Linked DNA regions of Ilumatobacter coccineus YM16-304. The protein of the gene in region 2 binds, or shares a complex with, the protein of the main gene of each other region. Links are inferred from orthologs where the notes say so. Each region holds a gene or a part of one and is shown on either strand. Other genes may lie near its edges. The genes, in order: uvrA and mfd.

The links.
Region 1: the proteins of mfd (region 2) and uvrA are in contact, whole or in part, in a crystal structure (PDB 4DFC), measured with the Escherichia coli proteins. The link is inferred for Ilumatobacter coccineus YM16-304 from one-to-one orthologs.

The regions. Positions count from the first base shown.
Region 1 is NC_020520.1:2,389,989-2,404,833, reverse strand. The notes cover bases 3,934-7,390. They hold uvrA (excinuclease ABC subunit UvrA), read right to left. Parts: upstream 7,083-7,390; coding sequence 4,134-7,082; downstream 3,934-4,133. Other genes in these bases: YM304_RS22415 (glycerophosphodiester phosphodiesterase family protein), read left to right, coding at 7,279-7,390; YM304_RS10805 (hypothetical protein), read right to left, coding at 3,934-3,975. Outside these bases: excinuclease ABC subunit UvrC, read right to left, coding at 1-261; YM304_RS10815 (DUF6576 domain-containing protein), read left to right, coding at 446-1,390; YM304_RS10810 (MFS transporter), read right to left, coding at 1,444-2,724; more of YM304_RS10805, read right to left, coding at 2,800-3,933; more of YM304_RS22415, read left to right, coding at 7,391-9,969; YM304_RS10785 (polyphosphate polymerase domain-containing protein), read right to left, coding at 10,088-10,834; YM304_RS10780 (DUF4956 domain-containing protein), read right to left, coding at 10,831-11,385; YM304_RS10775 (CotH kinase family protein), read right to left, coding at 11,385-12,953; YM304_RS22410 (GGDEF domain-containing protein), read left to right, coding at 13,121-13,915; YM304_RS10765 (LOG family protein), read right to left, coding at 13,959-14,845. UniProt on the Escherichia coli protein: The UvrABC repair system catalyzes the recognition and processing of DNA lesions. UvrA is an ATPase and a DNA-binding protein. A damage recognition complex composed of 2 UvrA and 2 UvrB subunits scans DNA for abnormalities.
Region 2 is NC_020520.1:3,683,484-3,698,858, forward strand. What follows is about bases 1-3,987. They hold mfd (transcription-repair coupling factor), read left to right. Parts: upstream 1-313; coding sequence 314-3,787; downstream 3,788-3,987. Other genes in these bases: pth (aminoacyl-tRNA hydrolase), read left to right, coding at 1-232; YM304_RS16620 (hypothetical protein), read left to right, coding at 3,861-3,987. Also shown: more of YM304_RS16620, read left to right, coding at 3,988-4,619; mazG (nucleoside triphosphate pyrophosphohydrolase), read left to right, coding at 4,616-6,103; YM304_RS16630 (hypothetical protein), read right to left, coding at 6,137-7,975; YM304_RS16635 (DUF4032 domain-containing protein), read left to right, coding at 8,059-9,366; eno (phosphopyruvate hydratase), read left to right, coding at 9,359-10,639; YM304_RS16645 (SRPBCC family protein), read left to right, coding at 10,722-11,192; YM304_RS22890 (hypothetical protein), read left to right, coding at 11,189-11,911; YM304_RS16655 (Fpg/Nei family DNA glycosylase), read left to right, coding at 11,898-12,686; YM304_RS16660 (FtsB family cell division protein), read left to right, coding at 12,784-13,293; YM304_RS16665 (FAD-binding and (Fe-S)-binding domain-containing protein), read right to left, coding at 13,328-15,375. UniProt on the Escherichia coli protein: Couples transcription and DNA repair by recognizing RNA polymerase (RNAP) stalled at DNA lesions. Mediates ATP-dependent release of RNAP and its truncated transcript from the DNA, and recruitment of nucleotide excision repair machinery to the damaged site.

The DNA.
Region 1 (14,845 bases), 1.3 Mb from region 2 along the record:
GCGCGGGTCGTGCTCCTTGATGAGGCTGTACTCGAGCATGAGCGCCTCGACCTCGTTGCGGACGATGGTCCACTCGACGGTCTCGGCGGTCTCGACCATCTGCGCCGTACGCGGGTGCAGGTTCTTCGGGTTCTGGAAGTAGTTCGACAGCCGTTGCCGGAGGCTCGACGCCTTGCCGACGTAGATGACACGGCCATGCCGGTCCTTGAACTGATACGAGCCGGGCTCGTCCGGGATGGTGCCCGCTGCTGGCCGCTTCATGACCCTCCGAGCATACGGCTGCGGTCGGCAGCGGTCGACGGCGGTCGCGCACTTCCCGACGGCTCGACGTTCGTCGGGCCGGAGTTGCGCGGCCGGACGTGATGGCGCAGCGACGGCGCACGCGGACGCGGTCATGGCGCAGTGGCGGCGGTCGAGCGAGATCGCCAGATACTGTTGCTGGCTGATGTCGCAGTACTTCTCCGCCATGTTCCGTCGCCGCCCGAACGAGGGGTGGTTCCGCGTCAGCCGCTACGACGCCACCACGGTCGACATCCTGTGTGCGCTCGCCGTGTTCTCGATGTTCGTCTACGGTGCCAGCCTCACGGCGTTCAGCAAGCTGCTCTTCTTCGCCCCCGACGTCCGCGAGAGCTTCCAGGTCTGGCGCCTGGTCACGTGGCCGATCGCCACCCAGCCCGAACTCTTCTCGCTGATCGGCGTCGTGTTCTTCTGGGTGTTCGGCCAGCAACTCGAAGGCCTGTTCGGCCGCAATCGGTTCCTCGCCTGGGTGCTCGGCGTCGCCCTCGTCCCGTCGGTGCTGCTGACCATCCTGGGCACGTTCTCCGACACGCTCGACTTCGGCAGTGTCAACTTTGGTCTGAGCACGCTGTTCCTGTGCGGTATCTGGGTGTACGCCGGCACGTACCCCAACGTCCGATGGTTCGAGATCATGCCGCTGTGGGGGCTCGCCGCGATCTTCACCGGCCTCAACCTGCTCCAGTACTCGGGCAACCGCGCCGGCGGTCAGATCATCTTCATGCTCTCGGCCATCGCTGCCGGGCTCAGCATCGGTCGTTCGCTCGGTCTCGCCACGGCGTGGCCGATCCCCCACGTTCCGCTCGGCGGTTCACCCGGCGCGTCGAGTGGCCGTCGTGGCGGTGGTGGTCGTGTGCCGAAACCCAAGAAGCGACCGAAGTCGCGCGATCTCGGGCCGCGTGTCGTCGAAGGCCCGTGGAAAGGTGCCGATCAGCCGGCGCCCACTGGTCCGCCGACCCGACCGCCGGCGTCGCCGGCCGACCAGGCCGAACTCGACGGTCTGCTCGACAAGATCGGCGGGCAGGGCATGGACGCGCTCTCGGGCGAAGAGAAGGCTCGCCTCAACGAACTCAGCAAGCGCCTGCGCAACCGCTGACCCCGACACGGCTCTGAGTCGCTGCGACTCGCGCCGCAGCACGCGCTCCGCGGTCAAGATGCGGTCGACGGTGCACGCGCCGCGGCGACCCACGCGGCCACCAGCAGGCAGCCGGCCAACACCGCCGCACCGTTTGCGAGCAGGTGGAATCCGAACGACTCCTTCACGAACCCGGAGCCGAACGCCGCAGTCGCGCCGCAGACGCTCATCGTCAGATCGGCGGTGCCCTGCACCTCCACCTTCGCCGCTGCGGGTACCGACCCGGTCAGCAGCGTCGAACCGGCGATGAGCCCGATGTTCCAGCCGAGTCCGAGGAAGAACAGCCCGACGAACATCAACGCCGGCACATAGCCCGCCATGACGGTGCTCACCGTTCCGAGCCCGAGCACGACCGCACCGAGCCGAATCGCCTGGTTCGTGCCGACGCGGTCGGTGAAACGGCCGACCACCGGGGCCAGGCCGTACATCCCCACGATGTGCAGCGCGATGACGTACGCCGACAAGTCGCCGTGGTCGTGGTCTTTCATGTGCGGCGGAGTCATCGTCATCACGCCGACCATCGCTGCCTGCGAGATCGCCATCGCCGCGAGCCCGAGTCGAGCGCCGGCCGACGACGCGATCACCGAACTCGACGTGCGGATCTGCTGGAGCGGCCTGACTCGCTGGGCGTCGGGGTCGACGGCGCCGAGCACCTCGAGCGGATCGGGCCGCAGCCGGACGGTGACGACCACTGCGGCGATGGCGAGCAACACGGCCCCCACGACGAACGGTCCCACCAACTCGTCGAGCCCGATGCCTCGCCCCAGCGCCTTCGCGGCCGGGGTCAGCAGCGGCCCGAACACCGCGCCGAGCGTGCCGACCCAGACGATCGCCGCGATCGCCGTGCCGGCGTGTTCGGGTTCGGCGAGGTCGGCGGCCACATAGCGCTGTTGCAGGGTTGCCGCCTGGCCCGCTCCGAACGCCACCATGCCGAGCAGGAAGATCGGGAACAGTCTGGTCTCGCCGCCCAGCGCGGCCACGCCGGCGCCGAGCGATCCGAGCAACAGCGCCCTCGCGAGCCCCGGCCGACGACCGCGACGACGCATGTAGGCCGCGAGTGGAATCGACGTCGCCGCGGCGCCGAGCGTGAACGAGGCACTCCCGAGCCCGGCGAGGCGGTCGGAGCCGAGCATGTCGCTCGCCAGCAGCGACACCACCGCGACCATCCCGGCCACCGCCGCCTGGCCCGGCACCTGCGCGAAGCGCAGTGACCACAGCGTGCGATGCTGCAGGCGCGCCCGCTCGGAGGGCTCGAGCGAACCGAACCCGGTGGAGATGTCGGCGCCGACGGTCACCGGCCGATCATTGCAGAGGTCGGCCCGACGCTCCCGGTCGGTTGGAGCGGCCGGCCGGCGGTACGGCGTCGCCGCTCAGACCCAGTAGCCAGTCACGTCGATCACGAAGTGGGTCGACCCGCCTCCTCCGGCGAACACGCTGACCTCACGATCGGAGAACACGCGCACGATGCTGCCGTTGTTGAGGATCTGCCCGCTCGCCGACCAGTTGATCGTGGCGGCGCTGAACGACGTGGCCGACGCGCCCGGCACGACCGACAGGAAGCCGCTGCCCGTCGTGTTGACGACGGCGACGTTGTACGCCACCGCGGTCGCTCCCTCCGGCACCAGCGCGCCGGTCGGCGCTCCGGTGGTGAGATCTCGCGACTGCGTGAGGTCGACCACCCGCTTCTCGCCACCGCTCAGTACGCCAGGGCTCGGTTGGGCCGAACGGGAGTCGTAGGCGCGCACCGGATCGATCGCACGGAATGCGCCGGGTTGTCCCGGACCTGCCACCTGTACCCAGGTGCCCGGTGTTCCGCCCACCGTGCAGAACCACAACTCGACGGCCAGCCCCGAATCGGAGGCGGCACGGACGTAGAACTCACCGCCGCGGTGGAACTCGGTCGACGACGTCGGCGGCACGAACGTGGTGGGCCCGAGCACCATCGCCGCGAGCTCGCCCGAGATCTCGGCGCCGTACGTGGCACCGTCGGCGCGCACCGCCGACCCCTGGTCCGACATCGCCCGCACGCCGAATGACTGTTGCCCCACCGCATGCCCGACCACGCCGGCGGCACCGGCCAGGACGGCGTCGGAGTCGACCACCGTGTCGGCTGCGTCGACGGTCGAGTAGCCGTACAGCCCATTGGGTTGCAAGGCGTTGGTGGTCATCGCCCCGACCGCCGCGCCCCTCTGTGCAGAACCCGTGTTGAACGAGTTGCCCGACTGGAACAGCATGCCCACCCCTTCGGCGGGGCCCGTGTAGTCGCTGCGCGTGGCCGTCGCTGTCGTGTTGGCCTGGCCGAGCGTGAGCGGCGACCCTGCCGCTGCGGCGGCGGGACGCCCGGCGACGACCGCCGCAGTGCCTCCGGCTGCTGCTGCCGCAGCAGCGCGCACCCATTGGCGGCGGCTGACTCCGCCGGTCTCCGGCGCGTCGGCTCGATCACGTGCTGCGGCTGGGGCTGCCGGCTCCCCGGCTTCGATGGCATCGAGACGGGCGGTCAACCGCTCGATTTCGGCACGGAGTGCGGTGACGGACGATTCGGACATCGGATGCTCCTCGGTTGGCGGGACACCGACGCTGTCACACCGCACCCGCTCGATGCTCCGAATATCCGACCGGCTGGCGCCGCGGTCGGCGATCGCCTCACCGCGTGGCGATCTCAGAATGTGTCAGACGCGGCGGCGACGATCGGCATCGTCGGCGGTCAGCCCGGCAGCAACTCGCGAAGGAAGTGCCCGGTGTGGCTCTCCTTCACCGTGGCGATGTGCTCGGGTGGCCCCTCGGCGACGATCGTGCCACCGCCCGACCCGCCGTTGGGGCCGAGGTCGATGATCCAGTCGGCCGTCTTGATCACGTCGAGGCTGTGTTCGATGACGAGCACCGTGTTGCCCTGATCGACGAGCCGCTGCAGCACGGTGAGCAGTCGGTTGACGTCGTCCATGTGCAACCCGGTCGTCGGCTCGTCGAGCAGATAGATCGTGTGGCCGGTCGACCGCTTCGCCAGTTCGGTGGCCAGCTTGACGCGCTGCGCCTCGCCACCCGACAACGTGGGCGCCGACTGACCGAGCCGGACGTAGCCGAGGCCGACGTCCATGAGTGTCTGCATGTAGCGAGCGATGCCGGGTTGGTTGGCGAAGAAGTCGACCGCTTCGGCGACCGGCATGTCGAGCACCTCGGCGATGTTCTTGCCCTTGAACTCGATGTCGAGTGTGTCTCGGTTGAACCGAGCGCCCTTGCAGACCTCGCACGGCACGTACACGTCGGGCAGGAAGTGCATCTCGATCTTGATCGTGCCGTCACCAGCACACGCTTCGCAGCGCCCGCCCTTGACGTTGAACGAGAAGCGTCCGGGCAGATACCCGCGGACCTTGGCCTCGTTGGTGCTCGAGTAGAGCTTGCGGATCTTGTCGAAAACGCCGGTGTAGGTGGCCGGGTTGGAGCGCGGCGTCCGGCCGATCGGTGACTGGTCCATGTCGATGACCTTGTCGAGGTGTTCGATGCCGTTGATGCGCTTGTGCTTGCCCGCCGGGATCTTCGACTTGTAGATCTTCGTCATCAGCACCGGCAGCAGGATGTCTCGGATGAGCGACGACTTGCCCGACCCCGACACACCCGTGACGCACACGAAGTTGCCGAGCGGGATCTGCACGTCGATGTTCTGCAGGTTGTGTTCGCGGGCCCCGACGATCTCGATGTGATCGAACGACTGTGAGCGACGTGCCTCCGGAACCGGCACCGACTTCTTGCCCGACAGGTACTGGCCGGTGATGGAGTCCTTGACCTTCTCGATGCCCTTGACCGGCCCCGAGTACACGACCTCTCCCCCGTGCTCGCCCGCACCGGGGCCGATGTCGACGATCCAGTCGGACTCGCGGATCGTCTCTTCGTCGTGCTCGACGACGATGACCGTGTTGCCGAGGTCGCGCAATCGCACCAAGGTGTCGATCAGGCGCTGGTTGTCGCGCTGGTGGAGTCCGATCGACGGTTCGTCGAGGACGTAGAGCGTGCCGACGAGTCCGGAACCGATCTGCGATGCCAGACGGATGCGTTGCGCTTCGCCGCCGGCGAGGGTGCCGGCCGAGCGAGACATGGTGAGGTAGTCGAGGCCGACGTCGAGGAGGAACCCGAGTCGGGCGTTGATCTCCTTCGTGACGCGCTCGGCGATCAGCCGCTCGCGTTCGCTGAGTTCGAGGTCGGCGAGGAACTTGGCCGAATCGGCGATCGACATGTCGCACACCTCGGAGATGTGCTTGCCGTTGATCGTGATCGCCAACGTGGCCGGCTTGAGGCGGGCGCCGTTGCACGCCGAGCACGCGACGAGACGCATGTAGCCCTCGTACTGCTCGCGGGCCCACTCGGAGTCGCTGCCTTCGTGGCGACGACGAAGCCACGGGATGACGCCTTCGTACTCGGTCTGGTACGAGCGGGAGCGTCCGTAGCGGTTCTTGTACTTGACGGTCATCTTGCCCTTCACCCCGTGCAGGATGAGCTTCTGGGCTTTGGCCGGCAGTTGATCCCATGGCGCGTCGAGGTCGATGTCGTTGACGTTGGCCACCGACTCGAGCATCCGCGTGAAGTACTGGGTGTGCGCGCTGCGCCACGGGGCGATCGCGCCGTCGGCGAGCGAGACGTCGCCGTCGGGGATGATCAACTCGGGGTCGACTTCGAAGGTGGTGCCGAGCCCGTCGCACTTCGCACACGCGCCGTACGGCGAGTTGAACGAGAAGTTTCGCGGCGCCGGCTCGTCGAAGCTGGTGTCGCACATCGGGCACGCGAGGTGCTGCGAGAACACGAGAACCTCGTTCTCACCCTCCCCGTCGCGCTTGACGATCTCGATCTCGGCGACGCCGTCGGCGAGCGTGAGCGCTTGTTCGAGCGAATCGGTGAGGCGCCGTTCGAGCCCTTCTTTGAGGACGAGACGGTCGACGACGACGGCGATCTTGTGGTTCTCGTACTTGGCCAGTCGTTCGTCGCGCTTGAGGAACTCGTCGATGTCGACGGTCTCGCCGTCGATGACCGCACGCACGTAGCCCTGACCAGAGAGGTCTTCGAGCAGCGTGTCGTATTCACCCTTGCGGCCACGCACGACGGGAGCGAGCACCTGGAACCTGACGCCCTCATCCATCGTGAGGATACGGTCGACGATCTGCTGCGGGGTCTGACGCTCCAACTCGATGCCGTGGTTGGGGCAGTGCTGCACCCCGATGCGGGCGTAGAGCAGTCGCAGGTAGTCGTAGACCTCGGTGATCGTGCCGACGGTCGAACGCGGGTTGCGTGACGCCGACTTCTGGTCGATCGAGATCGCCGGCGACAGCCCATCGATCACGTCGACGTCGGGCTTGTCCATCTGCCCGAGGAACTGGCGGGCGTAGGCGCTCAGCGATTCGACGTAGCGACGCTGACCTTCGGCGTAGATCGTGTCGAACGCCAGGCTCGACTTGCCCGACCCGGAGAGCCCGGTGAACACCACGAGCTTGTCGCGCGGGAGCTCGACGTTGACGTTCTTGAGGTTGTGCTCGCGTGCGCCTCGAACCGTGATCTGCGGTTCGTCGGACTTACGTTTCGCCGCCCGTTTCTTCGGGGCGGCCGCCTTCGCGGCGGGAGCTTTCTTGGCGACCTTCGTGGCGCTCGGTTCTGCGGGATTTCGAGCCATTGTCGTCAAATGCTAGCGAACATGTGTTCAGTTCGGGACGTGCCCAGCGGCGGGCGGGAGTGGCCCGTCTCCCGTTCGGCAGACGCTCACCACGGGTTCATCTCGCCGTCGGATGGGGTCCATGTGCCGTCGTTACGGTCCGCGACTCCACACCACACAACCGCTCCCCCGCCGGGAGCAAGGAGTCACTCGACCCATGAATCGAACCCCCCATCGCCTGCGGCGTGTCGCCGCCGGCGGACTCGCTGCCCTCGCTGCGGCATCGACGATCGTCGTCGCGTCATCGCCGACGACCGCCGCGCCAGGTGACGTGATCCTCACGGAGGACTTCTCCGGTGATGCGCTCCCGGCCGGTTGGCTCGCCGACGGCGATGCCGACTGGACCGTGCGCGACGGACGTCTGTACGGCCACACCGACAACGCGTACACCCCGTCGATCCTGACCTTCGGCGAGCATCGTGACAACGTCCGCATCGAAGCCACGATGCGCTTCGAAGACGTCGTCAACGCGAGTCGCTGGGCCGGCATCGTCACCGACGTGGCGCCGACCGGCGGAGCACCGTGGGCCCACGCCGTCATGCGGTCGGAGTCGACTGCGTCGAACGGCATCGAGTTCGCGATCCGCAACGCCGACGAGAGCTGGAACGTCACCGACGCCGGATCGGCTCCGGTCGACGCTGGTGTCGGCAACGACGTCGACGTGCGCATCGACATCCAGGGCGAGCGAGGCGCGTGGTACTTCGACGACGAGCTCGTGCTGTCGACGACGAGCGTCGAGCGCACCGACGCCGGCGTGCTCGGCTTCGTGATCGCCGGAGCGACGGTCAGCTTCGACGATCTCGTGGTGACCGAACTCGAACCGCTCGCCGATCCCGAGCCGGAACCGGAACCCGAACCGGAGCTCGTCAGGTTCGAGGAGACCTTCGACGGCGATTCGCTGCCCGAGGGGTGGACGCCGCTGGCCGGCGCGTGGTCGGTCGCCGACGGACGCCTCCGCCTCGACGAACCGTCGACGCAGGCCCGCATCACCTTCGGTCCGCACCTCGACAACTACCAGGCCGAGTTCACGCTGCGTTTCGAGTCGGTCAACAACGCATCCCGCTGGGCGGGGCTCATGACCGACGTCGCCGCCGATGGCAGCATCCCCTGGGCACAAGCCGTGATGCGTTCGCAGTCGACGGCCGGCAACGGCATCGAGTTCGCCTTGCGCAGCACGGGCGGCTGGAACGTGACCGACAAGAGTGGCGCACCTGCCGACGCTGCCACGGGCCGCGACGTGCAGGTGCGCATCGTGGCACAGGGCAGCACGGGCGAATGGTGGTTCGACGGACAACTCGTACTGACCACCACCCGCATCGAGCGGTCGGACGACGGCATCCTCGGCTTCATCGCCGACGGCGCCCGCGTCAGCATCGACGACGTGGTCGTTACCGAGCTCCCACCGCGCTCCCTGGTGCGCGACCCGGCGCTCGGGCCGATCACGATCGCCCACCGCGGCTACTCGTCGCTCGCACCGGAGAACACACTCGCCGCCGTCGAAGCCGCGCTCCGATCAGGCGCCGAGATGATCGAGATCGACACGTACACGAGTGCTGACGACGCCACCATCGTCATCCACGACAGCACCGTCGACCGCACCACCGACGGCACCGGCGCTGTCGACGCGCTGTCGAGCGCTCAGCTCGCCGAACTCGATGCCGGTTCGTGGTTCTCGTCGGCCTACGTCGACGAACCACTTCCGCACCTCGAGCAGGTGCTCGACCTCATCAAGGGCCGCGGCCCGACCCTGCTGCTCGAGATCAAGCCGGGTGCCTCGTACGACGAGACCGAGATGCAGCTGCAAGCGGTGCTCGATCGCGACATGGTCGACCAGGTCGTCGTGCAGAGCTTCGACGCACAGGTGATCCGCGACGCCAAGACGATCGCGCCGGAGATTCCCCGCGGTTTCCTGACCGGTTCGGTCAGCGGGGATCTCGTCGCCGTTGCGAACGAACTCGGTCTGTCGGCGTACAACCCGTCGGTGGGAGCCGTGCTCGGACGTCCGGAGGCCGTGGCCGAACTCAACGCCGCCGGGATCGCCGTGATGCCGTGGACGGTCGACGACGCCGGCACCTGGGCTCGCCTCGCCGAGATCGGCGTCGACGGAATCATCACCAACCGACCAGGTGAGCACATCGGCTTCCGCCAGGGTTCGCCGATCGACGTCACCGTCGTGGTGACCGAGCCCGGCCCGGATCCCGTCGCTCCTGCGGTGCGCGTCGAGCAGGCGAGCACGCAGGCCGACCCGGCCACCGAACAGCCCGTGCTCTTCGACGTCGTGTTCGCCGAGCCGGTCGTCGGATTCGGCACCGACGACGTGATCGTCGGTGGCTCCGCCGGGGCGACCTCGGTGTCGCTCGTGGAGTTGACCCCCGGCGTGCGGTACCGCGTTGCGGTCGAGGGCGCCACGGCGGATGGCACGGTCACCGTGTCGGTGCATGCCGATGCGGCGACGACCGCCACGGGTGTGGGCACGGCTGCGTCGACCTCGACCGACAACGACGTCACGGTCACGCTGCCTGAGCCCCTCGCCGAGTGTGCGGTCGAGTACGTGTTCGCCAACACCTGGCACAACGGGTTCATCGCCTCGGTCGAGTTGTCGAACACCGCCGACGAACCGATCGTCGGCTGGGAACTCGGCTGGAACTTCACCGCCGGCGAACGGCTCCGTGCCGGCTGGTTGGGCGACTTCAGCCAGGACGGGACCGCCGTGACGGTCGTGAACCCGGCCTGGGATCGCGTGGTCGATCCGGGCGAGACGGTCATCGCCCAGTTCATCGGCAAGAGCATCGACCCGCCGGTGGCTCCCACCACCTTCACCCTCGACGGGGTCACCTGCGGAGGCTGATCGGCCACCCCCGAACACCGTCTTCTCGATGACGATCCCCGGCACCTGGCGTCAGCGCCGTGGTGCCGGGGATCGTCGCGTCCGGGCTCGCGTCGGCGGACTCGTCGGGGTCGCCCAGTCAGGCGGCGAAGTACGTACGCAGCGTGCGGTGCCAGTGATTGGCAGGCAGCTCCGGGTCGATCGCTGCCCGCCCGGTGCAGTACTTGCTGATCGTCACGGGGCGGATGCCCTGCCGCCACAGCCACCGGTCGACGCTGCTCGACTCGCCGGTCGACTTGCACTCGACGATGACGCCGTCGAGCGACGACGCCGCCCCGTCGGGCGAGGTGCACACGAGATCGGTGTCGAATGTGAACCGCTCGTCGTCCCGATGACCGACGACGGTCGACCGAGCGAATCGCGTGACGAGCGTCGGAGCGAGCGTCGTCGTCGAGGAGAAGTCGACGATCTCGTCGATCCACCGCCGGGCCTCGTCGCTCAGCTCATACCGTCGGGAAGCGAGGTACTCCCGCCGATGCTTCACCGTGGCGCCGCGACCGTTCTTCGCCTTGATCTCGAGCATCGCCGTCTCGTCGCGCTGGTAGCGGCGAGTCCGCACCTTGAAACGACGCGGTCGCCGATGGGCGGTGTCGAGGTAGAGCGTGTGGTCGGGTGTGTCGAAGTAGACGGTCTCGTAGTCGATGACGCGCTCCTGGCCGATCTCGAGCACGGCGACGTCGCCGGCGAACGACCGCATGATCGCCGCGACCACGTCGACGTCGACGATGTACTTGCGGGTCGAGCGCGTCTGGAGTTCGGCCTGCTCGTTCAGTCGGTCGAGGTCGATCGGTTCGGCCCCGGCCATGGCGTCGGCGAGCGACATCATGCGTCGGCACCTCGAATCGAGTACCGCACGTCGACCACGGTCGTGTCGTTGACGAGGTTCACGCGACGCACCTTCATGCGATGCACGCGGCAGTCGAGCAGTTCCTCAAGTCGGCCGACGAGTTCGGCTTCGCTGGTGTACGCCCGGTCGAGGGTGACGACCTGGCTGCGGAGCGACGAGAACAGTCGCGGGTGGTCGCCGATGAACAGTGCGAGCACCAGGGCACCCATCAACACCGGAGAGACCCATGCCGGTTGCACGGAGATGCCGCCGATCAGCCCGAGCGCGAGCGCCGAGAAGTAGTAGACGATCTCTTCCTGGTCGAGTTCTTGAGAGCGAAGTCGGATGATCGAGAGCACGCCGAACAGGCCGAGTCCCAACCCTGCGGTGACCTCCGCCTTGGCGAGCACGGTGGCCACGGCCAGCACGCCGACGTTGATGCCGAGCAGCGCGGCGACCATGTCCTTGCGCCGATACCGCGGAAAGTACAACCCGAAGACGAGGAGCAGGATCGCGACCGCGTCGCAGGCGATGAGGGCTTGTTGGGTCATCAGTTCTCCAAGGCGATCGTGAGGTTCTCGGCCAGCGTGGCGAGCGCGGCCTTCCAGTTGTCGACGGTGAGGGCGTCGTCGAGTTCGGCCTGCTGCTCGACGACCACCGGTTCGATCTGCTCGGCCCACACGTCGAGTCGGTCGAGCAGGCGGTCGAGCGACAGCGGGCCGGTGAAGAGTTCACGTCGAACGCGCTCGTAGTCGTCCGCCAGCGACGACCAGGCTGCCACCAGGGGGTCGCACCCGGCAGACCGTTGCAGCAGGCCGAGTGGTCCGTACGCGAACGGTTGGCAGTCGCTACGTGTCGCACCCCACTCGTCGGCGATCGACGTGATCGGATTGACGTCGTCGACGAGGTTGTCGAAGGCGTTGTCGAGGTCCCACGGGATCAGGTGGAGCTTGCGCTCGGTCGGGTCTTCGTACCAGTAGAAGTTGTGCGGCTCGCACGGACCATCGAGGCAGTACCAGTGGAACGGCCCGTCTTCGTGGGCGATCGCTCGGTCGACGACCGCGTACGCGATGAAGGCGTCGAGATCGGTCCACCGGTCGATCACGTCGCGCGCTGCGTCGGGGTCGGTCACCGCGCCGCTGTCGAGGATGTCGGCTGCAAATGCACGGATGATGTCGGCGTCGGGGTCGTCGTCTTCGTTCGTCTCGAGCCCGTCGACGAACACGTCGTCGGGCTGCACGGTTCCGGTGTCGTCGAACGGCCACACCTCCTTGTAGACGTTGCCGGTGCCGTCGTCGAACCGGTCGCGGACGAGGCGTCCGTCGATCTGCTCGGTCATCGCGAACAGCCCGGCGAACTCGCCGTTGATCAGCAGGCGAGCGTGTGTCGAACGCGGTCCGGCCACGCCCGCCTGCTCGAACATCCAGTAGCCGAGCCGATCGTGCATCAACGTCGAGTCGAGGTTCATGGCGTGAAGCTGTACTCGTCGCAACCCGTAGAACTCGACCTTCTCGTTCAAGTTGATCTTGATCTTCATCGAGAGTTTGGAGCAGGTCTTCTCCCCCGACGGTCGTATCGGGTTCGGCCCCGAGGTGCATCCGAGGAAGCTGCCGATCGAGCCCTTGTACCGAATGCCGACGGCGTCGAGGGTCTCCCCCTCGAACGTGAGGCTTCCCTCGACGTATTCCTCAGCCGCAGGGTCGCCATCGAGGATGGCCAGATGCTCGTCGGGGATCGTCAGCTCGTACGTGTGGAGCAGATTCTGGTCGAACAGGTAGTCGGAGTCGCCGGTCTCCCACCGAGCACGCGGTCCGTCATCCGCCTCCGGTTCGTTTGCGGCGCTTTCCTGGGTGTCGTTCTCCGCTGCGGCGATCTCCTCGGTCGTGCTCTCGTCTGCCGAGCTGTCGTCGACGGGTTCATCTGCCCGAGGTGACGCATCGGCCTCCGGTTGCAGCTCGGTCTCGGTCAGGGCCTCGTCACCGGTGTCGGTTGCCGGCACCGAGGGGACCGACTCGCTCGACTCGTCGTCGGCACCACTGCACGCGACTCCGAGCACGGCGGACACGGCGAGCGCCCACGCCCACCGCTGCAACGCCGCTCGCTCGGAATGTCTCGACATCGATAGCACGTTCCCAGATCCGAGGGCCCGCTTCGACCCCATCGACATGTCGGTCCGCTGTTCGAAGGTGAACCGAAGATGAACTCAAGGTAGCCGCCCGGTATGAGGGGTGTCGGACACCACGTACCGAGCGCTTCAGACCGGGCGCCGAATGCCGATACCTGGTTGTGGGGTACGAGCTCTCAGGATTCCAGCAGCGACTCGCGCTGTGGCAACGCCGAAGCGGCACCGCCAAGGTCGTGCTCGTCTCGACCGCGTTCTCGTGCGTCGTCTCGTGCCTGCTCTGCTACTCGCTGATCTTCGGCGTCTACGGCATCGACGAAGCGCTCGACACCTACAACCTGGTGCTCATCCTCCCGTTCCTGATCCCGCTGATCGTCGCACCGCTGGTCAGCGTGCAGTTCGCCACGGCGCTCGGCACCGCATCGACGGTGATCGACGAACTCTCGGCAGCACGTCAGGATCTCGAGCAACTCGCGCGCCGCGACCCGCTCACCGGGCTCCTCAACCGACGAGGCTTCTTCGACGCCATGCGCGACCTGCACCCCACCGATGCCTCGTCGCTGTCGATCGCGATCGTCGATGTCGATCGGTTCAAACTCGTCAACGACACCTTCGGCCACGCGACCGGCGACGAGTTGCTCCGACAGGTCGCCGAGCGCCTGCAGCACGCTGCCGGGCCACGTGCAGTCGTCGCTCGCATCGGTGGAGACGAGTTCGCCGCCGCCGTGTTCGACCCGACCGCCCCCGACGAGCTGAGGGCGTCACTCGGCGACGTCGCGTTCGCTGCCCCCGACGGGTCGACGGCGCGGGCGCGCTGTTCGGTGGGTCTCGCCTTGCACTCCCCCGCTGCCAGCATCGACGCGACGCTCGGGCGTGCCGACGCCGACCTGTACCGAGAGAAGTCGCACGCGCCGACGACCAGGTCGGGCGAGCGACTCGACGGCCGCGCTCGAAGCTGACGCCGGCACGCGCTGCGCTGCCGACGACGAGCGGCTGCGCTGCTCAGACGTTCTGTGGCGGGTGGGCGACCAGGAACTCCATCGCCTCGGCCGCATCGTCGGCCACGCCGATGAGGGCTGCGTACGGGCGATCACCGGCGAGCTTGCGGAGCAGTGGTTCGGCCGGCAGGTCATCTCGCCAGAAGCCACTGTCGAGGAAGACCATCGGACTCACGTTGCCGAAGACCGCATAGTGGTTCTGTGTCGCGTCCTGGAACACTTCCTGCGTCGTCCCTGCGGCACCGGGCGAGAACACGACGCCTCGCGTGGCGATCGCCAGAAGACCGTCCTCGCGGATCGAGTTGGCGAAGTACTTGCCGACGAGCGTGGCGAACTGGTTCGTCGGCTCGTGTCCGTAGAACCACGTGGGCACGGCCAGGCTGGCTGCTCCGTCGGGGAACGCGTCGAGCACCGACTGCCCGGCGCGCAAGTACGGGTCGGCCTGGTGGAAGTCGGTCTCGATGGCAAGCAGCGTGAGCGCGGCGTCGAGCGCTTCGTCGGGGTACGGCGAGAGCCATGCACCGAGGTTGGCGGCTTCCATCGCGCCGGGGCCGCCGCCGGTCGCCACATGCCATCCTTCGCGCGACATCGCTCGCCCGAGCTCGGCAACGGTTCGGAACGCCGGGTCGGTCCGCGTCATCGAGTGGCCGCCCATCACTGCCACCACGTCAGGATGGCCATCCAGGTGTTCACCCAATGCGTCGTCGATCGCGTGATCGTGGAGGCGTTGCGCTAGTGCGTCGAGCACCGGAATGTTCGACCCCTTGTCGTGTCGTGAGGCCCAGCGATAGATCTTCGAATCGAGCGCGTCCTCGTCGAACGAGCGCGGGTCGCCCGGGATCCAACCATCGAGCAGTTCACCCTGTCCGTAGAGGCGCGGGCGATAGGGAT
Region 2 (15,375 bases):
TGGTCTCCGATCGATCACCAACCACGTCAAGTCGCAGGACTACCTGCGGGTGCGGATCGGGGTCGGCAAACCCGACTCGAAGCACGTCGGCAAGGTGCACGTGCTCGCGCCGTTCCCGAAGCGTCAGCGTGAGTTGATCGACGTCGTCATCGCCGATGCGGCCGATGCGGTCGAGATGATCATCGCGGAGGGCGTCGACGCGGCGATGCAGCGCTACAACACGAAGAAGTGAACTTCGTGACGACAACGACGATGCGCGCGACGACGCGTTGCACCGAGGCCGGTGCGGCCTCCGAGAGAACAGGCCAGACCGATGACCGACGTTGCTGACGACCTGATCGCCGGCGAGGTGGACTCCGCCGAGCGCATCGCTCCGCTGGTCTCGCTCGCTCCCCTGCTCCGCGACGAGCCGGGCCTCACGCGTGCCCTCGCCGACCCTGGGGCGCGCCTCGCCGTCGTCGAAGTGGCCCGGCCGATCTCGATCGCCGCGCTCGCTCGGCTCTCCAACCGGCGACCGCTGGTGGTCGCCTGTCCGACGGGCACGATGGCCGCGCAGCTCCACGACGACCTCCAGCAGTTCGTCGCCCCGGACGAGCTCGCGTTGTTCCCCGGGTGGGAGACGCTGCCGTTCGAGCGGGTGAGCCCCAACGTCGAAACCATGGGCCAACGCCTCGACGTGTTGTGGCGGCTGCGCGACCCGGAGCGGTGCCCGAAGGTGATCGTGGCCGGCGTTCGGTCGCTGCTCCAGAAGCTCGGTCCCGGCGCGATGAGCGTCGAGCCGATCGTCATCCGACCGCAGACCGAGATCGACCCCGACATCCTCGTCAAGACGCTGGTGCGATTCGGCTATCGACGCGAAGAGCTCGTCGAGCACCGCGGCGAGTTCGCTCGTCGCGGCGCGATCATCGACGTGTACCCGGCTCGCGCCAGCGCCCCGATCCGCATCGATCTGTGGGGTGACGAGGTCGATCGCCTCACCCGGTTCGGGGTGAACGACCAACGGTCGGTCGCCGACCTCGACGAAGCCCTGATCTTCCCCGCCCGCGAACTGATCCCCGACGAGCGCGTGCAGGAGCGCGCTCGCACGCTCATGGCCTCCGAGCCGTGGGGGCGCGAGCAGTGGGAGCGGCTCGCGGAGGGTGCGCACTTCGACGGCATGGAGTCGTGGCTGCCCTGGCTCGTCGACGACGACGTGCTGCTCACCGACGTGCTGCCCGACGACGCCAAGGTGGTGCTGCTCGAACCGCGGCGCATGCGCGACCGAGCCGCCGACCTCATCGCCGAGGAAGACGATCTGGCGCGCACCCTCGCATCGACGTGGGCTCGCGATCCCGACAAGACGTTCCCCCGCCTGCACGCCGACCCCGACGTGCTCCTGGCGAGCGCCGGTTCGTTCTGGTCGATCGACTCCACGCCCGAATCTCCCGACACGCCGCTCGTCGAGGCGATGGGCTGGGGGCCCGTCGTCGGTGACGGCACCGGCCTCACCGACCGGCTCCGCGATCTGATCGCCGACGGGTATCGCGTCGTGGTCGCAGCCGACGGCGAAGGATCGGCTCGACGTCTGCACTCGATGCTGCTCGACCAGGGGCTCGACTTCGCGCTGCGCGTCGGTCCGAAGGCCGACCTCACGGTCGACATCCCGGTGGGCGGCAGCATCATCGTCGCCCCGCTGCATCGCGGTGCCACGCTCCCCAACGCGAAGGTCGCGATCGTCGCCGAATCCGATCTGACCGGTCGGCGTCGCGCACACCGTCAGGCTCGGCCGCGCAAGCGCAGCGAGACCGCGAGCACCTTCGAAGACCTCAAGGCCGGCGACTACGTCGTCCACCAGCAGCACGGTGTCGGCAAGTACGACGGCATGGTCAAGCGAGCGATCGGTGGCGTCGAACGGGACTACCTGCTGTTGTCGTACAAGGGCGGCGACAAGCTCTACATTCCGTCCGATCAGATCGACACGATCCGCCAGTACGTCGGCGGAGAGGCCCCGAAGCTCCACAAGCTCGGCGGTTCCGACTTCGCCAAGACCAAGAGCCGGGTCAAGTCGGAGGTCCGCCAGATCGCGCAGGAACTCGTGCTGCTCTACCAGCAGCGCGTCACCGCCGAAGGCCACCAGTTCGCCATGGACACGCCGTGGCAGGCCGAGATGGAAGATGCGTTCCCGTTCGTCGAGACTCCCGACCAGCGCACGGCGATCGACGAGATCAAGGCCGACATGGAGCGCGGGTTCCCGATGGATCGCCTCGTGTGCGGTGACGTCGGTTTCGGCAAGACCGAGATCGCGATCCGCGCCGCGTTCAAGGCGATCCAAGACGGCAAGCAGGTCGCCGTGCTCGCTCCCACCACACTGCTGGCGACGCAGCACGGCAACACGTTCGCCGACCGATTCGCCGGGTTCCCGATCCGCGTCGAGGTCCTCTCGCGCTTCCTCACCGCCGCGCAGGCGAAGAAGGTCGTCAACGACGTCAAATCCGGTGAGGTCGACTGCGTCATCGGCACACACCGCCTGCTCGCCGCCGACATCCACTTCAAGGATCTCGGGTTGCTCGTCGTCGACGAAGAGCAGCGGTTCGGCGTGCAGCACAAGGAGAAGATGAAGAAGCTGAAGACGAACGTCGACGTCCTCACGCTCTCCGCCACGCCCATTCCGCGCTCGCTCGAGATGTCGCTCGTCGGCATCCGCGACCTCTCGCTCCTGCAGACACCGCCCGCCGAGCGTCAACCGATCCTCACCTATGTGGGCGAGTACGACGAGCGGGTCGCGATCGAAGCGATCCGTCGCGAACTCCTGCGCGAAGGCCAGGTGTTCTGGGTGCACAACCGGGTCCGGTCGATCGACAGCGCGGCCAGTCGGCTGCGCGAACTCGTGCCCGAAGCACGCATCGCCATCGCCCACGGGCAGATGGACGAAGGCTCGCTCGAGAACGTCGTCCAGGACTTCTGGGACGGTCAGTACGACGTGTTGGTCTGCACCACGATCATCGAGTCGGGCATCGACATGCCGGCGGTCAACACGCTCGTCGTCGAGCGCTCCGATCTGCTCGGTCTCGGCCAGATGCACCAACTCCGTGGCCGTGTCGGGCGCTCGGGCCAACGCGCCTACGCCTACCTCTTCCACCCGCGCGACAAAACGCTGAGCGAGGAGGCGTACGAGCGGCTCCGCACGATCGGCGAGGCGACCGAACTCGGCTCGGGCTTCAAGATCGCGATGCGTGACCTCGAGATCCGCGGCGCCGGCAGCCTGCTCGGCGAGTCGCAGTCTGGTCACATCGCCGCCGTGGGCTACGACCTCTACTGCCAGATGGTCACCGAAGCCGTGAGCGAGATGAAGGGCGAGCCGCTCCCGAACGCTCCCACCGAGATCAAGCTCGACGTGCCCACCGACTCGTTCCTGCCCGACGACTACGTCAAGAAGGAGGAGTCGCGGCTCGAGGCGTACCGCCGGCTCGCCGACGTCACGTCGCAGGCCCAGGTCGACGACATCCGAGCCGAGTGGGAAGACCGCTACGGCCCGCTTCCGGCACCCGCCGAGTCGCTGCTCCAGGTCGGCTACCTCCGCGCCGAGTGCCACCGCCTCGGTGTCACCGACCTGCAGATCACGTCGTCCGACGCTCGCATCCAGCCGATCGAACTCAAGATGAGCGCAACCCTGCGGCTGCGTCGCCTGTCGAAGGGCGCGAAGTACAAAGAAGACCTGCACCAGTTGGTCGTCCCGCTCCCCCGTGGCAAGGATGCAGCGACCTTCCTGGTCGGATTCTTCCGCGATCTCGTCCCCGACGACGACTGAGCGCAGCTCGATCCCGAGCGCGACCACCGAACCGCCTCGTCAATCATCTCGTCACTCATTACGATCCCCTGCTGTGACCCGCCGACGTCTGACGATCCTGCTTCCCCTCGCTGCTGCGCTGCTCGCCGGCGGCTGCACCACCTTCTCCGATGCCGATGCCGTTGCTCGCGTCGGTGACGTCGAGTTGAGCGTCGACGACCTCGACGCGCTCGCGGTCGACGCCGGCATCCCTGCAGGTGAGGACCTGCCACCCGACGTGGTCCGCACGCTCATCCAGAACTGGGTACAGGAGACGGCGGTTCGTGACGGCCTGCTCGACCCCAACGAGATCGACATCAGCGAGGCTGCCATCGGCGCACGCTTCGACAGTGGCCTCACCGAGTCGGGCGTCGTGTGCCCCGCCATCGTCGTCACCGACACGCCCGAGATCGCGGTCGACGCCGCTGCCGAACTCGATGCCGGCGCCGAGTTCGCCGACGTCTTCGCCGAGCAGAACATCGACACCACGCTCGATTCGACCACCGGGCAGATCGGCTGCGTCGACATCCTGTCGGTGCTGCAGGCGGCCGATGCTCCCGAGGTCGGCGTGCTCCTCGACCTCTCCGGCGACGACCGGTACGGCTCGTCGGCGCTCACCGATCAACTCGGCACGCCGGTCGGTGGCATCGTGGTCGCCTTCCGCACCTACGACGAACTGGCCGACACCGATCGTTCGGTCGTCGATTCGTCGATCCGTTCGGTGTTCGCCGTCGAGGAGATCGACATCATGATCGATTCGAGATACGGCTACTTCGATCCGATCACCACGTCGATCCAGCCGCTCGGCGGATGACCGACGCTCGGTCACCGGCGTCGATCACCGTCGTCGGGCTCGGTCCCGGCGGCGACGACCACGTGACCGCCGAGACGCTCGCAGCGATCGATCGCATCGCGCATCGCCATCTGCGCACCGCGATCCACCCGTCGGCCCACCTGGTCGCCGACGCTCCCGGCGGGGCGACCAGCCACGACGATCTCTACGAACAGGCCGACGACTTCGACGACGTGTACCGAGAGATCACTGCGCGCCTCGTCACGGCTGCCGACGAACACGGCGAGATCCTGTACGCCGTGCCGGGCTCTCCGCTCGTGCTCGAGCGCACGGTCCGCTACCTGCGCGACGCGTGTGCCGACGCATCGATCGAGCTGCGGATTCTTCCCGCCATGTCGTTTCTCGACGTGGCATGGGCGCGGCTCGGCATCGACCCCGTCGAAGCCGGCGTCCGTCTGATCGACGGCCACGAGTTCACCACGGCCGCCGCCGACGAATCGGGCCCCCTCCTCGTCGCCCACACGCACGCCAACTGGGTGCTGTCCGACATCAAGCTGGCCGTCGAGAACGCCACGGGCGACGAACGGGTCACGATCCTGCAGGCGCTCGGCACCGCCGACGAAGTCGTCGTCGACACGACCTGGGCCGAACTCGACCGCACCGTCGACGCCGACCACCTCACCTCGATCTACATCCCGCAGCTCGCCGCCCCGGTCGGGCGCGAGTACGTCCGGTTCCACGACCTGGTCCGAACCCTTCGCGAACAGTGCCCGTGGGACATCGAGCAGACGCACGACACGCTTATCCCGTTCCTGCTCGAAGAGACCTACGAAGTGGTCGACGCGTTGCACGACCTCGACCCCGACGACCCGGCGTCCGACGACGACCTCGTCGAAGAACTCGGCGACCTGCTGTTCCAGATCGAGTTCCACGCGACGATCGCCGAGCAGGAAGGCCGCTTCACGATCGCCGACGTCACGCAGGGCATCCACGAGAAGCTCGTGCGACGGCACCCGCACGTGTTCGCCGACACGGTTGCCGACGACACCGACACGGTGCTCACGAACTGGGACGACATCAAGCAGGCCGAGAAGGGTCGGACGTCGATCTTCGACGGCATCCCGCGTTCGCTCCCGGCGTTGTCGTACGCCGCCAAGGTCGGCCGCAAGGCGTCGAAGGTCGGGTTCGACTGGCCTGACGTGTCGGGAGCGTTCCCGAAGGTCGGCGAGGAGACCGCGGAGTTGGCCGAAGCGATGGCCGGCGACGACGATGCGGCGACGTCGGCCGAACTCGGCGACCTGCTGTTCGCCACCGTCAACGTCGCTCGTCACCTGGGCATCGACGCCGAACTCGCGTTGCGGGCGGCGAGCGACAAGTTCCGGACGCGTTTCGAAGGGGTCGAACGACTGGCTCGCGAGCGTTCGATCGATCTCCGTGACGCCGATCTCGCGACGCTCGACGCGCTGTGGGACGACGTCAAGGCCTCCGCCGCAACGGCTGACTGACGACCGCGTCGGTGACCGGCCGCCACCAGCCCGTCAGAACTGTGGAGGGCTCGATGCGGCGATCGTGGTCCGGCTGCCCGAACCACCGGGGGCCGCATGTGACGCTGCCTGGCGTGCCGCCGACTCCACGGCCGCGTGTTCGGCGGTGCGTGCGGCCTCCGCTGCAGCCTTGGCTTCGTGAGCCGCCGTGGCCCGCTCCTCGACATCGCGTCGCTGAGCGGCGAGGAAGTTGTGTTGATCGGCCTCGTGGCGAGCGCCACCGGCAACGAGGTGGCTCGACTCGGTGATGGCAAGCGTGCCCACGAGTTGGATGAGCGCGGCCAGCGCGAGGTAGCCGGCCAGACGGCCGAACTCGTCGCTGGTCGAACCGTTGTCGAGCGTCGACAGGCCGACGAGGCCTTGCGTGTGCACGAGCAGGATGACGGCGATGCCGTAGGCGAAACGGATCGGTTGGCGACTTGCCGCCACCGCCACCGCCGCTCGCTCGAGCAGGAAGAACGGGACGAGGAGGATGAGCGCCTGCAGGACGAAGCCGGTGACGACTGCGCCGATGCGCTCGTCGTCGCCGATGCGCTCGGCGACACGCCAGATGCCGAAGGCGGCGGCGGGCCACGCGATGGCGGCGAGGATCGGGTTGCGGCGGCGACCGGTCGCCAGGCGAACGTTCATGACCGACACGAACGCCCAGATGGTCACGACGACGAGCAGCAGCGCCGCGATCGAGCGTTCGACACGCTGCAACGAGGCGAGCGTGTCCCAGGCACGGTCCTGCTGCGACTGCAGCAGGACGCCGTTGCTGGCTTCACGCCAGAACAAGAACATGATGATCGCACCGACGATGCTGAGCAAGGCGAGGGCTGCGACCGATGTGACCACGGCGAGGCGCAGGACGTCGGTGCCGGGGAGCAACCGGATGCGTTGGCGCAGGTCTCGGTCGATCGGCGGACGGGCGTCGGCGCGGAGCGCTCGCGCCCAGAATCCCATGCGGCCTCGGCCGACCCCGGTGGTCTTCTTGCCGGCTCGACGATCGAAGGCCTGGCTCACGGCGTCTTCGACCGAACGGCCGCCGCGGATGGCGAGCCCGAACACGATGAGGGTCGGAGGAACGGCCACGACGCCGAGCGCCCAGGCGGGTGCGACGCCGTCGAAATCGTCGCCGTACGCACCACCGAGGTTCAGCGCGATGAGGCTGAGCGATCCGACGATCGCCAGCGCGACCGGCACCCAGTACCAACGGGCGAGCTCCACCGACGCGAAACCCAGTCGGCGCGTGACGCCCGACAGCACGTAGAGCGGACGGTACATGACGAGCATCGTCACGATGATCGCGGCGAGCGCGATGGCGAGTGGGACGGGCGAGGCTTCGGCGGTCTCGGTCGCCGACAGCCGTGAGTGCAGGAACACGATCGACAGGCCCGCTGCGGCCGCCACGACGAACGGGGCGATCCACGCCGCGAGAGCCTGCATCGGATCGGGCGGCTCGTGTGTGCTCGCGATCGAGAGCAGCCGTCTGGCGTTCTCGACGATGATCCAGGTCCACGCCAGCACGCTGAGGCCGGCGACGACGGCTGCAGCGGTGGTGAGCAACGAGAGCCGCCCCGACCAGGTGTCGCCGTCGACGACGTTGGCGATCTGCCATCCGGTGCCACCGATTGCCAACGCGCCGGCGCTGATCGCAAGCCAGCGGACGAACCACGCGTTGATCGGCACGCGCCGCGCCGACTCACGCGTCGCGGCAGCAGGCTTTTTCGGAGCGTTCGGAGCGTTCGGAACGTCGTTCGAGTCGCCTTCGGGGGTCCACGAAGGAGCAGCGGCGACCTTGAGCTCTGTCGGCGTCGACTGCGGCCCTGGCGGCAGACCTTCGTGTTGCATGGTGTGAAGATCGGCACGCCGACGCGTGATCTTGAGCAGAAGTTGAGAAAGCTCGGACCGAATTCTTCGACCACACTTGAGAGATGCGCGTGCATCTCACCAGTCCGTCGGATCACCCACTCATCGCCGGACTCCCGTTCTCGACCCGTCTCGACGATTGGACGCTGCCCGACATGCACGGCGTCCTCGGGCTCCACCGCCACGTGGTGCGCCTCATCGAGCTCGGTGACGCCAGCTACGTCATCAAGGAACTCCCCGACCTCCTCGTCGATCGTGAGTATCGGCTGCTGCGCGAACTCGCCGACGCCGGACTCCCCACGGTCGAGGTCGTCGCCGCGGTCACCGGCAAGGTGTCGGGAGGCATCCCGGTCGACGGCATGCTCGTCACCCGCCACCTCGACTACTCGCTGCCGTACCGGACCCTGCTGTCGGGCCGGGGGCTCACCATCCCCTACCTCGGCGAGCGAGTCCTCGACGCGCTCGTCGGACTCCTCGTGCGCCTCCACCTCGCCGGCTTCTTCTGGGGCGACTGCTCGCTCTCCAACACGCTGTTCCGCCGCGACGCCGGTGCCCTCTCTGCATACGTCATCGACATGGAGACCGGCGCCCGCTACGGCAAGCTCTCCGACGGGCAACGCACGCTCGACCTGCAGGTCGCGACCGAGAGCGTTGCCGGCGGCTTGCTCGATCTCCAGGCCGGCGGGCGGCTCAAGGCCGACATCGACCCGTGGGACGTGTCGATGCAGATCGAAGACCGCTACCGGGCGCTCTGGACCGAACTGACGGCGGGCGACGAGTTCTCGCCCGACGAAACGTACAAGATCGACCAGCGGCTCCAACGGCTTCACCAGATGGGCTTCGACGTCGAGGAGATGGAGATCATCGACGACGCCGAAGGCGACCGGATGCGCTACATCCCCCGAGTCGTCGAGCACGGTTTCCACGCCGAGCGGCTCCGCAACCTCACCGGTCTCGAGACCAGCGAGAACCAGGCGCGGCGCATGCTCGACGACATCCGTTCGTTCGGTGCCGAGATGCACCAGGAGCGCCTCACCGCCGCCGAGGCCACCGGACGACCGGCTCGGCCGCTCCCCGAGAACGTCATCGCCGTCCGCTGGCTCGACGACCGGTTCGAACCGCTGATGTCGAAGATCCCGACCGAGTTGTTCTCGAAGCTGCAGGCCGCCGAGATCTATCACCAACTGCTCGAACACCGCTGGTTCCTGTCGGAAGAGGCGCGCGTCGACATCCCGCTCGAGACCGCCCTCGAGTCGTACATCTCCGATGTGCTCGCCTCGGCACCCGACGAGGTCAACATCTCACGCCAGACATCTGACGCGTTCGGCGAATCGTCCACCGATTCTTCGGATACCTTCGACCCTCATGAGTGAGATCATCGGAATCAACGGCCGCGAAATCCTCGACAGCCGCGGCAACCCGACGGTCGAGGTCGAGGTGATGCTCGACTCCGGCGCCCTCGGCCGAGCCGCCGTGCCCTCGGGCGCGTCGACCGGTGAACACGAGGCCGTCGAGCTCCGTGACGGCGGCGAGCGCTACAACGGCAAGGGCGTGCTGTCGGCCGTCGGTTTCGTCAACGACGAGATCGCCGACGCACTCGAAGGCTTCGATGCACTCGACCAGCGCGAGCTCGACCGGATCATGCTCGACCTCGACGGCACCGACAACAAGGCCCGGCTCGGCGCGAACGCCATCCTCGGCACGAGCCTCGCCGTCGCCAAGGCCGCAGCGATCGAACTCGACATGCCGCTCTACCAGTACGTCGGCGGACCCAACGCCCACGTGCTCCCCGTGCCGATGATGAACGTCATCAACGGCGGCGCCCACGCCGACAACTCCATCGACTTCCAGGAGTTCATGATCATGCCGGTGGGCGCTCCGAGCTTCTCCGAAGCACTGCGCTGGGGCACCGAGACGTACCACGTCCTCAAGAAGGTCATCGGCGACCGCGGCCTGTCGACCGCCATCGGCGACGAAGGCGGCTTCGCTCCGAACCTCGACTCGAACGAGGAAGCGATCACCGTGCTGCTCGAAGCGATCGAGAAGGCCGGCTTCACGCCCGGCGACGACATCGCCATCGCTCTCGACCCTGCCGTGAGCGAGATCTTCGAAGACGGCGCCTACCAGCTCAAGGGCGAGGGCAAGGTCCTCTCCCCGACCGAGATGTCCGACTACTGGACCCGCCTCGTCGACACGTACCCGATCGTCTCGATCGAAGATGCGATGGACGAGAACGACTGGGACGGTTGGGCCACGCTCACCGCTGCCGTCGGCGACCGTGTCCAGCTCGTGGGCGACGACCTCTTCGTCACCAACGTCGAGCGCCTCCAGACCGGTATCGACAAGACCGTCGCCAACTCGATCCTCATCAAGGTGAACCAGATCGGCTCGTTGACCGAGACGCTCAACACGGTCGAACTGGCGACCCGCCACGGCTACACCTCGGTGATGAGCCACCGCTCGGGCGAGACCGAAGACGCCACGATCGCCGACCTCGCCGTGGCCACCAACTGCGGCCAGATCAAGACGGGTGCTCCCGCTCGCTCCGACCGCGTCGCCAAGTACAACCAGTTGCTGCGCATCGAATCGGCCCTCGGCGACTCCGCCGAGTACCGCGGCCGTTCGGCCCTCGCTCCCCTCCGCTGAGGTCGGCCGATGCCCGAGACGCCGTAGCGAACGAACGACGCTGACCACATCCGATGAGACGACGGCACGACGGCGTGACGGTATGACGGTCGAATTCGAACGGCGCACCACGCTGCCGACGACACCAGAGCGTGCGTTCGACGTCTCGCTCGACGTCGACCTCCATCTCGAGTCGTTCAAAGACAGCGAGGAATCGATCGTCGGTGGCGTGACGTCCGGTGAGATGGCGCTCGGCGACACGGTGACGTGGCGGGCACGCCACTTCGGAATCTGGTGGACGATGACGTCCACCATCACCGAATACGAACGCCCCCATCGATTCGTCGACGAGCAGAAGAAGGGGCCGTTCAAGTCGTTTCGTCACGTGCACGTCTTCGAGTCGCTCGACGACGGGTCGACCCTGATGATCGACTCGGTCGAGTTCGCCGCTCCGCTCGGTGTGCTCGGTCGCATCGCCGAGAAGGTCGCGCTCGAGCGATACCTCCCCAGACTCATCGAACTCCGCAACGCCGAACTCACCAGGTTCTTCGCGTCGCCGGGCGGAGCAGCGTGAGTTCGTTCACGGCGCTGCGCAACGCCGCACGGGCCGTCGTCGGCCTGCCGATCATGGCGGTGCAGCATCTCGCCCGAGTACGCCACCTCGAACGAACCCAACGCGAGGTGACCTCGTTGAGCGAACCCGCCCCGATGCCGGTCACCGCCGGCGGCGACGACGATCTGCAGACTCGATTCGACGGCGTCGGCCCGCTGCTGATGCGCACCTACTCGGTCGAGATCGTCGAGGCGACGATGACGGCGGCCGAACTCATGGACCGGTTTCGCGACGACCCGAATCAGTTCTGTCCGCAGCACCTCGCCGGCTTCCACGCACCGACGGGCGAGACGAGCCGACACCTTCGCGACGGTGAGGAGGTGCTCGTCGAACTCCCGGGACCGTGGAACGGGCCGTTGCTGGTGCGGATCGAGTCGCCGACCGAGACGGTGCTCGCCACGCGCGACGGGCACATGGAGGCCGGCCAGATCAGGTTCCGGACGTCGGACGACGGCGATCACCTGACGTTCGTGATCCGGTCGTGGGCACGCGCCGGCGATCGGTGGTTCCGCAGGCTCCACGTCGACACCCCCATCGCCCGCGAAGTCCAGACCGCCATGTGGGCACACACCTGCGACCGCGCCGTGAAGATGGCCGGAGGCTCGCGCCGGGGCCCGGTGCGCGCCGAGACCGAAGTGTTGGCGAACTCCGACATCGGCGACGACCATGCCCGAGGGTGACACCCTTCGGCGAGCGGCCGAGGTGCTCACCCCCATCCTCGAGCACCAGGTCGTGACCGACCTCTGGTTCAAGAAGCTGCGCGGCTACCGGCCGAGGGTCGGCGACAGGATCGAGAGTGTCGACGCGGTCGGCAAGTACCTCCTGATCGAGTTCGGCCGAGGGCTGGTGCTGCACACCCATCTGGGCATGTCGGGGTCATGGCGAGCCGCCGGCCTCGATTCAACGCTCCCGCGCGATCCGCGGCTGCGCGTCGTGATCGAAACCCGGCTCGGTCGAGCGCTGTGTTTCGCCGCTCCCGAGATCTCGACCCACATCAAGGGATCGGGCACGTCGGCGGCCGATCAGCTCGGCCCCGATCTCAGCGACGACGACGCCGACCTCGAACTCGTCGTCGCGAACAGCCGCCGGCTGCCGCCCGACACGACCGTGGCCGAGATGCTGCTCGATCAACGTGTCGCAGCGGGCGTCGGCAACGTGTTCAAGAGCGAGGCGCTCTTCGTCGCCGGCATCGCCCCGTTCACGCCCATCGGTGACCTCGACGACGCTCGGCTCGCTGCCCTGTGGTCGGTCGCACACCGCCAGCTCGTGGCCAACCGCGGACGGCCGTACCGGTCGACGACCGGGCCGGGCAATGCCGGGCGAACGTTCGTGTACGGCCGCCACCGATTCGCCTGCCGCCGCTGCGACAACGCCATCGCCTTCTCTGCGGCGGGGGAACGCACGGCGCGCTCGACCTACTGGTGTCCGACCTGTCAGCCGGTCGTCGACCACTGAGCGCCAGCAGCAGCGCCAGCACCTCGACCTCTACGTGAGGGTTGTTGTTTTCGCGACATGACGGCCGAAGTGCCTGAACTCCTGCCAGACTCGTGCGGTGCCTCGCAATGCCACGACGTCGATCAAGCGGCCGCCCGTCCGGGCGTCGGCCGACGCCGGCTCGTCGCGGCTCGGTGACTTCACCCGTCCGATCCCCATCGACAAGCGCATCTCGCGTCGCCCCAAGCTGGCGCTGATCGCCGGCCTGCTCGCGCTCGGCGTCATCGTGGCGGCCAGCGTCGCCGTGTTCGTGCTGCCGATCGGTACGTGGCGCGACCAAGACACCGACATCGTCCAGCGCCAAGCGCAGCTCGACGAACTCAACCGCGTCAACGCCGAACTCCAAGCCGAAGTCGATCGGCTCGGCACCGACGACGGCATCCGCGAAGCCGCCCGACAGGACTACGGCTACGTCGAACAGGGCGAAGAGCGCAGCTCGATCCTCCCGTTCCCCGAACTCTCGACCGATCTCCCCGACGGGTGGCCGTACAACGCGGTCACGCAGATCATGGACGCCACGGCGGCCGGCCCGCGCCCTGCTCCGGTCGACGACGCGTCGGCCGACTGACGCTCCGTCACACCGCCGTCAGCCCCGCCCGACGTCAGAGCGCCGACAGCAGTTCGGCCATCACCTGCACCGGGTGGACCACATCGGCGAAACCGAATCGCTTCGCCTGCGACCGACACGAGTACCCCGACGCACAGTTCGTCGACGCGCCGCTCGCGTCGAGTCTTCCCCGCCACCCACGGTCGAAGAGCGCTGCCGACATCGTCTGGCGCTCGGCCTGGTGCCCGAACACCCCGGCCATCCCGCAGCACGTCGTCGCCACCACGTCGACCGAACAGCCGACCGCTTCGAGCATCGCCCGGTACGTCTCGACGTTCGAAGGCGCCAGGCTCACCTCGGTGCAGTGCCCGAACAGCTGCACCACCTGCTCGACGCGGCGATCGGAGCCGCCGGCGAGGTCCGGGAGCCGACCGAGGCGCTCCCGCACGTACTCGGGCAGCGAACGGACCGACTGCGGAAACGTCGGGTCGATCGCCGCGTACTCGTGAGCGCCGAGGAGCGACACGGCCGGTTCGATCGTGATCAGGTCGACGCCCGACTCGTCGAACGAAACGATCAACTCGCGCTGTGCGGCCACCGCTGCGGCGAATCGCCGACGGCGACCCACCACGTGGTCGAACTTGCCCGACGGCCTGAACTCCGCGACCGCGGGCCGCTCCCCCACGGCGCGGAGCACGTCGATCGCCGCGACCAACACGTCGGGATCGAGCATGGCGGTGAACACGTCCGGAACGATCACGACCGTCGCATCGCCGACGTCGCCACCCGCGGGCACGATCTCGACGTCGACCCGGCGCAGCCGCGTCGACAGACGCCCCGCTGGCACCGTCGGCAGGTCGACGATCCCGAACACGCGCTCGAGCACCGGCGACACAACGCGTTGCAGCGGCCTCACCGCTCGCGCCAGGGCCTGCGCAACCGGCGTCGCCGCCTCGAATCGGCTGAGCAGCGCCGCCCTCACTCGGTGTCGTGGGCTCCGGTCGGGTCGACGGTCGAAGAACCGCGACTTCAACTCCGGGATGTCGACCCCGACCGGACAGCGACCGGTGCACGCTCCACACGACAGACAGTCGTGCAGCGACTCGGTGACGTCATCGGCCAGCGCGTCGTCGTCCGGGTCGGCGAGCCACGCTCGCAGCAGGTCGGCGCGACCCTTCGGAGAACGGCGCGGGTCGAGGGTGATCTTGTACGACGGACACATCACCTCGGCCTCACCCCAGTGATGGCAGATCCCGTTGCCGTTGCATCCGAACGCCGTGTCGAAATGCTGCCGCTCGGCCACCGCCACGTCACGGTCCCGATGGATCCGCAGCGGCACGGCATCGATGCGCACGATCTCTCCGACGCCATCGGCCCACTGGTCGGCTCCAGGTCGGTCGGTTGCAGGTGGGTCGGTTGCAGGTGGGTCGGATCCACCGAGCGGTCGATAGAGCTTTCCCGGGTTGAGCACGTCGTCCGGGTCGAAGCCCGACTTGACCTCGCGCATGCGGCGTATCGTGTCGGCGGGCAGGTCGACGTACTCCCCTCGGAACCCTCGACCGTGCTCGCCCCAGAGCACGCCACCGAGCCGGGCGACCAGTGCGGCCACGTCGTCGGAGATCTCGCGCAGCATCGCCTCGTGCGTCGGGTCGTACAGGTCGAGCGCCGGGCGCACGTGCAGACAACCGACGTCGGCGTGTCCGAACATGCCGTAGCCGAGCCCGCGACGGTCGAGGATCTCCCGGAAGCCGGCGACGAACTCGGGCAGCACCGCCGGCGGCACCGCGCAGTCCTCGACGAACGCGACCGATCGGCGGCCACCGACCGCCTGTCCGAGCAGCCCCACCGCGTCTGCCCGAACCTTCCACGCCGCGGCGATGTCGTCCGGATCGCTGGTCGTCGCGATCGCCACGCGGCTCTCGGCTCGGTCCACGATCTCTCGAAGCTCGGCGAGGCCTCGGTCGCCCTCGTACTCCATCAGCAACAACGCACCGCTCGGCTCGACGCCGAGGAGCGCTCGCAGGCGGGGCCACGCCGGCGATGCAGCGGCCAGTGCGATGGTCCGCTCGTCGAGGCATTCGATGGCGACCGGCGCCGTGACCT